2 regions of the Nitrosomonas ureae genome follow, and region 2 is predicted to be linked to the other one. Evidence: riboswitches for the same ligand, from Rfam matches in the RefSeq annotation. Region 2 holds a riboswitch; the other holds the start of a gene.
The links. Region 2 has a riboswitch for cyclic di-GMP ahead of ATY38_RS07195 (hypothetical protein). Riboswitches for the same ligand answer to the same signal wherever they lie in the genome.

Region 1 (4,432 bases), 670 kb from region 2:
GGCAGTTGATGTTGCTTCATGTAACGCTGTGGTTCAAGGGGCAGGTCAGGCATTACGCATATCGACACCTATATTTTTGCTACAACTTCAGAAAAGCGCCGCATTTAATCAGAAATTAAAACGCTATCTTTTTGTGGTGATGAGCCAAATTGCTCAAACGGCAGGATGTAATTTCTTCCATGTTATTGAGGCTCGACTTGCCCGCTGGCTTTTGATGACCCAGGACCGGGCACAATCCGATCATTTTTATGCCACACACGCATCCTTGGCTAATATGCTGGGTGTAAGGCGTGTTGGCATCACCAAAGCAGCAATTTCTCTCCAAAAAAGCGAATTAATTATCTACAAACGTGGAAATATCAAGATTCTCGATCGCGCTGGACTCGAAGCGGCCTCATGTGCATGCTATCGCATAGAGAAAGAAATTTACGAAAAGATTTTAGGCTAAAACAAAAAGCTTAGAATCAATCCAATATGGATTAAGATAAAGCTGATTCTAAGCATTAATGAGGACACACTTATGCGTTCTCATCATACCAGCTAGTTGTAACAACGTAATTTCCTGGAAAATTCCTGCAATGCGCCGATGCCACTCTCCTCGGCCAGCACACACCAGTTTTCTAGATCCTTTACCAGTTGCTCCGTGGAGGTGGTAGAACTACTCCACAAGGCAACAAGATTTTGTCGCATTGAGTAGATAGTGCTCAACAATTGACTCGAATGAAGCGCCTGATCCAACGCCACCTGATCTTTCTCCGCCATCCGACCGACATCCGTTTGCAACCAATGTCTAACTGCTTCCAGCGCACGGGCATCTTGCAAACCTGGAATAGCTCGCGTGCTTAAGTTATGAATTTCAGTGATTGTAGGTTGATTCAGGTAGCTAGCGAACCTCGCTAGCACATCATAACGGTGGGCGATTACGGCTTTCAAAGTATCTACATCACAAGGAAATTTAGTCAGTTTAAAACGAATCTCGGGTGTCACTTTACATACGGTTGCTAAACCCAGCATCTCCAGAACGCGAATGTACATCCACCCAATGTCGAATTCCCACCACTTGTTGGAGAACCTGGCGGAAGTCACATAGGCATGATGATTGTTGTGCAGCTCCTCTCCTCCGATGATAACCCCCCATGGCAGTATGTTGGTGGAAGTGTTGTTCGTCGAAAAATTGCGATAACCATAATAGTGTCCAACACCGTTAATGACCCCGGCGGCGAAGAACGGAATCCACAACATCTGTATCCCCCATACAAGGAATCCGATTGGACCGAATAAAACAAGATCAAGTGTCAGCATAATGCCGATACCCAACACGACATGCTGCGAATATAAATTACGTTCGATCCAGTCATCGGGCGTGCCATGACCGTATTTGACAAGCGTTGCGGTATTCTTAGCTTCTATACGATATAGCTTGGTACCATCAAACAACACTTTGTTGAGGCCATGTACCTGCGGGCTGTGTGGATCTTCGTCAGATTCGCATTTGGCATGGTGTTTACGGTGTATAGCCACCCATTCTTTGGTGACCATTCCGGTGGTAAGCCATAGCCAAAAACGGAAGCAGTGGCTGACCATGGAGTGCAGCTTCAGCGCGTGATGTGACTGATAGCGATGGAGAAAAATCGTTACAGCTACAGTGGTCATGTGGGTCATGATTAGCGCAACTAACACATAGCCCCACCACGGAAGCTCAATCAGGCCAAGCTGCATAAATTGTTGCATAATAAATTAGATCCTTTACTCAAATTAAATAAAACTTCCCTGCTGTTCTTTATGCGTGGTTTTCATATTTTGAAGCCATGGCGAAGTAGTGCAATATGAAAAATCTATTCATCAAGAGAAGGCAAAACGCTGATGGGTTTCAATCTAACATAGCAGCGTTCCGCCGCTACCGACTTCCTCGCACAAATTAAACAATATGCTCAATCCGGGATCATTTCTGTGCGCTATCGAACATATTGATTTTTTTATATTTATTGAGAATCTTACGCGCTTTAAAATCAAAGTTATATGTTTGCAATATTAGAAGGTCCATATACAAGTAACTTCCACCAAATTGTCCAGTTACACGTCAGTTTGTTCTAAAAAGGTGCGGCAATTTGCCACATTGTAATTTTGTCAATATACAATAAAATTAATCATAAATTGATAAAGCCACCCTTGTCGCAAGATAAGCTCGGAAAGCCTACAGATCTCCATCACTGAGACCGCTGGGTTGCCTCCCTTGAATGATGGGAGTCACTGAATCGAGAAGCATCAAATCTATCGACTTCAGATCATCATTCACCCATGAAAGCCGGAAGCTACTGTTTATTAACTCAATATATAGTCAACGGCACACTGTAATTGGTTTAGAAGTATTCAATTATTATTGGAGATTCCAAATGAAAAAACAATTTGCAAGAATAACAAGTATGCTTATTTCAGCAGCTATCATTTCTATCACCGTGCTAAGTGCAAGCGCGCATGCTGCTGATGCCGTAGGATTTAAACCTTGGACTGGTGATAATAATGAGCTTAACTTGGGCAGCAGCATTTCTGCCACGGAAACCGGTCTACAAAGCGCATACTCGGACAATCCCGCTCTAAATAATTCTGCCTGGGCTCATACTGGAGATTGGTATACCTTTAAGAATAACAGTCTCGCAGATGTTGCCGTAACTGTTTCCGGAGATTCCGGTTTTGCTCCCGGGTTTACGGTTTGGGCCACTGGCGGTACCGAATTCGATGGTGGAACCACCGGCTTTGGCGGCGAACTCAGTGCGGCAGGATTTGGCACGCCACATTCCTTTAATGCAACTGGCGCGATGGGCGATGCGGGAACATTATGGATGGCGAGCGGTAATGGAGGCAACGTACTCGAAACTTTGGGTTATGCAGTTTCCGGCCCTTCGCACACCATTGGAAACGGGTGGGGCGAAACCATTCACACAGGGGCAAATGACATAAGTTTAACGAACACTTTCGAGAATGGCATTAGTGGCAGCACTGGAGCCAATTCCGCATCGCTTGTGTTCAATGACTTAGCGCCAGGGTGGTATGCCATGTACATCGGAGGTACTAACAACGCCACTGCAGGCGGAGCCTTTGAACTGCATATCAGTGCAGTGCCGGAACCTGAAACTTACGCGATGTTGCTCGTTGGTCTGGGTCTTGTGGCTTGGCGCCTGAAAAACCGCGGAAAAGCTTTGAATAACGTTGCAGCCTAAAATAGTAATAAAACAATAGCGGAAACGGAGCATTTTCCAGAATCGCTCCGTTTCTTACCGTGAAGAATAAATTCTTCCGCACGTACTCAAAACAAAACACGCAAGCAACTTGAAATTCCTTGAAATGCATGCTTAGGAGTAAGAATATGCCCAACATTATAAAAAAAATTATAAGCGCACTAACCAAGATAGGTTGCCTTACTTTTTTTACTGGGTCACTCCTGCTAGCGGATGGCTTTGGTCCTATCCCCATGTCCTTGAAAGGAGCACCGGTTCCCAATGTACCTGGCTTAGTAGGTGGCTCTGATCCCATTATTATCAATAAAAATAAAGCTCTAATACTTGGGAAGGCCTTATTTTGGGATATTAATGTCGGAAGTGATGGGATCGCGTGCGCTACCTGTCATTTTCATGCAGGTGCGGATCGACGCATTAAAAATCAAATTGCGCCGGCAGGTAAAAATAGTGAATTGCCAAAGGAATTTGAGCTTGCACGCGACGGCACACTACGTGGACCTAATGCGATCCTGAAGAGAAATGACTTTCCTTTTTATCAAACCGATGATCCGCTCAGCCCCACAGGCTCCGTTATTTTTAACAGCGATGATGTAGTATCTTCGTCGGGAACCTTTGGCGGTGATTATCGAGATGTCAAATCAATTGCGACAACAAATGATCAATGTAATCGCAGTTCTGATCCGGTTTTCCATGTAGGTACAAAAGGGACGCGCAAAGTTGAGCCGCGAAATACACCAACTGTCATTAATGCCGTTTTCAATTTTCGTAGCTTCTGGGATGGCCGTGCCAATAATATTTTTAACGGTAGCAGTCCTTGGGGAGATCGCGATCCTGATGCCGGTGTCTGGATTAGAAATGGCGATGGCACGGTTGCCAAAGAGCGTTTGAGACTCATCAATTCCTCACTCGCCTCCCTGGCCATCTCTCCACCATTGGATGACTCCGAAATGAGTTGTCACGGACGGACCTTTGCCGATCTTGGCCGTAAGTTACTGAATCGCAAACCACTCGAGCATCAGCGTGTGCACTGGAATGATAGCGTACTGGGTGGATTGGCGCACAGCACACCCAATAATTTACAAAAAGGATTAAATACGAGCTACCATCAATTGATCATGGAAGCATTTAATCCCAAGTATTGGGATTATATTCACACTGGCCCATTTGGCGTGCCACCGCTTAGCTCTGCAACGCAT
Region 2 (4,432 bases):
AGCCTTATGACAACCAATATACCCGGATATACCTATGGCAGCACTTCGCTGCAAAAATCTCCCGTATCCATAGATGATTTTGCCAAACTTAAACAAGCCAGTCTGTTTGGCGATGATGATGTACGTTACCTGAAAATGTCGCACGATGTGCTGAAAGATCAAGTCGAACAAATCCTGGATGTATGGTACGGCTTTGTCGGCTCAACCCCTTTTCTATTGCACTATTTCACTAATGCAGCTGATGGTCAACCTAATATGGATTACCTGGGTGGTGTGCGTAAACGTTTTGGACAATGGATTCTTGATACTGCCAACGCCGAGTACAATCAAGACTGGCTCAATTATCAATATGAAATCGGATTGCGTCATCACAGCTCAAAGAAAAATACTACCGATAATGTAAAATCCGTACCTATCATTCATATCCATTATATCTTTGCGTTGTTGATCCCGATTACCACTACACTGCGTCCGTTTTTGGAAAAAGGTGGCCATTCCCGTGACGACGTGGATCGCATGCAAGACGCATGGCGTAAATCGGTGCTGATGCAAGTGATTCTGTGGTCACAACCTTATATTAAGTCAGGCGAGTTCTAAGTCTGTAAGGGAGAGTGTTGTCCTCGCTCTCCCTATCAGTACTACTCTTGTTTATTGCTCAAAAATAATTTTGTTGGCACATGCACCTATCCGTTATCGTTCCCGCTTTTAACGAAGAGCAGCTGATTCTGGATTGTTTGAACTCCATCCAGGAATCTGTCAGCGCAAACTCAAAACCCGGTTTCACTTATGAGATTATCGTTGTCGACAACAATTCAACCGACAAAACCGCGCAACTTGCTACACAAGCCGGAGCGATAGTGGTATTTGAACCGATCAATCAAATCGGGCGCGCGCGTAATGCCGGCGCGGCAGTCGCCACAGGAGATTGGTTGCTGTTTGTCGATGCCGATAGTTTATTGAATGTCAATATGGTTGCCGATATTTTGCAAATGATTGAAAGCAGAAAATACGTCGGTTGCGGTAGTGTCATGCACATGCCCAATTTACCGTGGTGGGGCAATGCTGCGATGCAGCTTTGGACCGTGCTATCGATTACCTTCCGTTGGGCATCCGGGGCGCTAGTCGTATGTCGCACTGACGCATTCCGCGATGTCGGTGGATTTAACCAGGAATTATTCGCTGCTGATGAAATCGATTTAAGTCAATTGTTGAAAAAATGGGGACACAAACGCGGTCTGAAATTCACCATTCTGACTCGTCATCCGCTGATCACATCACCGCGCAAAGTGCAACTGTACACCGGGCGAGAAATTGCCATGCAATTCTTTAGCGTATTATTCAGTCCTCGCAAGGCTCTGCAGAACAAGAAGAAGCTTCCGATTTGGTACGATGGGAGGCGTTGATCCCAGATTAAAAATTAGCATGAAATGTAGACTGCATAATTAATGCTCAACTAATGCCCACCTCCAATCTCAGTTTGTAAAATAAAGAAAAGCTATTTCTTACTATTTTGTCGGGATGTGACAAAAAATGTCATATTTTTTGATCAAAAATAGGAAAAGTAGCATTCCATGTAAATAATATCCTGGCACTGCATAAAGCTTTTACTTTTTTAATTTTCTTTTTATAGCAATATTTGTACAGCATTCTTAGCTTTTAAGAATGTAATGCGCATCGTAAAGAATTAAATTGTGGCACAGTTTGTGCTTAGTTAGTTCTGTAACTTGAAAAAGGCAAACTTTGCGAAAGCAGAGGGCGCAAAGTCACTGATCTAAAGGGAAATCTCCCAATGATAGCAGGACTGCCAGGTAACGCCACTTGTTTCACTCACGTACTTACTAGATAGGTCACGGGTAATAAAACTTCAGAGCGTATCCATGCAGTTCCTTTCTTGAAACTCTAAGGAGGAATTACTTATGAAAACCAATAATCAATTACTGATTATTAATTCGAAAACACTAACTATCGGCACGAGCATTAGGCCAGCACATATTTTAGTAGCCGCACTATTATTTATTGTCAGTATGATTTTAGTACCCTTGAACGTAGTAGCGGCAACAGCGGATCCTACGGCCGTTAAATGGCATCCGGGGCACTATTACATAATAAAGGGTTCCAGCAAAAATAATGCAACCTACTTGTCACAAGTATATAGCGAGCTTGATGCAACACCGGCATTGAATGGAATGATGATTCGTTATTTCTGGAATGATCTGGAAAAAGCAAAAGGTGTGTATGATTTTTCATCCATCGATAAACGTCTCGCTGAATTATCCACCAGAGGAAAGCGTCTTGTTATTCAGGTGCAAACAAAATCATTCAATAAAAGACAAGTTGTGCCAACTTATATGAAGACAGCTGAATATGAAGGTGGGGAATTTTACACTACGGATTATGGCAGTACAGAAATAAGAGGGCGTAATATCAAATTGTGGAATCTCAAAGTGCGGACTCGCTTGGTTGCTTTATTCAAGGCAATGGGAGAGCGTTACAACTCACATCCTAATTTTGAGGGTATCAGCATGATAGAAACTGCTTTTGGACAGCCTATCGAACCGCTCACAAATGCTCAGATTGCTGGATTTTATAATAATAAGATCATTGTGCAGCAGAAAATGCGTCAATTTTTTCCCAATACGATGACGATTCAGGAAGTTAATTATCCACGCCCAATTCTCGCGTCATTCGTGGGTAGCCTCAAAGATATCGGAACTGCATTGAGTAGTCCGGATCTTTTTATCGAAGAAAAAGGCTTGAATTTTGAAGGAACAAAATATGATCCACATAAGGGAGTTTACAATTACTATGAGGATTTCTCCGGCTTGATACCTATGGTTCCTACGGTTATGCCAAAGAATTATAAAAATACGAAGGGTGATGGAAGCGGTTATGTGCCAACTGTTTCTCAGATTCTGGCTTTTGCGCGCGATAAATTGAATGCTAACTATATCTTTTGGACACGGGAAGCACATTACCTTCAGGTACTGGAGGTATTAAATCAAAGTGCGCAAAAGACGACTGATGCAGGTGGATTGAATCCTGTTTGCCCTGCTTCTTATTCATCTTGTGTGAAATAGCGATGATATTCCCGATAAACTGACGGGATGAAGTCTTGTGTTTTTAATGTGCTAGAGCGTTACAGCGTAGATAGGAAGTATTAGCTGAAATTACTAAATTTCTTATATATGAATAATGTATTTTGTGTTTTAAACAAGTGTTTCTCAAATATGGAGACCTATCTACAGCTGCAGCAATAGCAATAGCAATAGCAATAGCAATAGCAATTGAGAATTGAAAGATGAAAAAGGCAAACCCTGCGAAAGCAGGGGACGCAAAGTCACTGATCTAAAGGGTAAACACCCCATGATGGCAGGACCGCCAGATACCGCAGCTCGTTTTAATCACGCATGTGAATAAAACGAATCGAGCCATACCACTTCGATGCGTATCCACGCAGTTCCTGCCTTTTAACTAAACTAAAAGGAGGAATCAAATGAACATAATCCTACGGTAGCGATAACCGCACCCAAAGTCGCAATATGAAAAAGGCAAACTCTGCGAAAGCGGGGGACGCAAAGTCACTGATCTAAAGGGCAAATGCCCCAGGATGGCAGGACTGCCAGGTAACGCCACTCGTTTTACTCATGTATGAGGACGGACGAGTCTCGAGTAATAAGACTTCAGAGCGTATCCATGCAGTTCCTACCTTAAACTTTAAGGAGGAATTACTTATGAAAACCAATGATCAATTATTGGTTATCAATTCGATAACACCAAACACCAGTATAAGAGTTAAACCGGCACGTATTCTAGTCGCTTCATTACTGCTTATTATCAGTATGGTTTTAGCTCCATTGAATGTATCAGCTGCAACAACAGACCCTGCTGCGGTCAAATGGCATCCGGGTCATTATTATACAATCATGAGTTGGGGCAATAACAATTCTGCATATCTATCTCAGGTATATAGTGAAATCAAAGCAACCCCAGCATTACGTGGAATACAAATGCGTTATCTATGGGCAGAGCTTGAGAAATCAAAAGGTGTATATGATTTCTCATCTATTGATAAGCGCCTCGCTGAACTGACTGCCAGGGATAAACGTCTGGTCATTCAGGTACAAACGAAATCATTTGATCCGAATTGGAAACTCGTGCCTGACTATGTGAAAGGTGTTGCATACGAGGGTGGGCAATTTCCTTTTTCGGATTATGGCTCAACCACTATTAGGGGGTATAACATTAAGCTGTGGAATCCTCAAGTGCGTGATCGTTTGATTGCCTTATTTAAGGCATTGGGAGAGCGCTATAATTCGCATCCTTACTTTGAAGGTATTGGTATGATAGAAAGTGCTATGGGTCAGCCCCTTGAGCCCATATTAAGCGTCCAAGCCGATGAATTTTATGTGAATATGATTCAAGTGAATCAGAA

Region 1: it holds a riboswitch for cyclic di-GMP, as region 2 does, so the genes downstream of both, ATY38_RS10240 (PEP-CTERM sorting domain-containing protein) here and ATY38_RS07195 (hypothetical protein) in region 2, are expected to answer to the same signal.

What each region holds. Positions count from the first base shown of each region.
Region 1 covers NZ_CP013341.1:2,240,297-2,244,728, reverse strand. The annotation lists gene ATY38_RS10250 (Crp/Fnr family transcriptional regulator) at 1-448, shown strand, start outside; gene ATY38_RS10245 (DesA family fatty acid desaturase) at 541-1,719, opposite strand; cyclic di-GMP riboswitch class I at 2,153-2,232, shown strand; gene ATY38_RS10240 (PEP-CTERM sorting domain-containing protein) at 2,394-3,218, shown strand; gene ATY38_RS10235 (cytochrome-c peroxidase) at 3,365-4,432, shown strand, end outside.
Region 2 covers NZ_CP013341.1:1,567,217-1,571,648, forward strand. The annotation lists gene ATY38_RS07185 (protoglobin domain-containing protein) at 7-597, shown strand; gene ATY38_RS07190 (glycosyltransferase) at 678-1,403, shown strand; cyclic di-GMP riboswitch class I at 1,723-1,809, shown strand; gene ATY38_RS07195 (hypothetical protein) at 1,917-3,077, shown strand; cyclic di-GMP riboswitch class I at 3,297-3,383, shown strand; cyclic di-GMP riboswitch class I at 3,538-3,624, shown strand; gene ATY38_RS07200 (hypothetical protein) at 3,732-4,432, shown strand, end outside.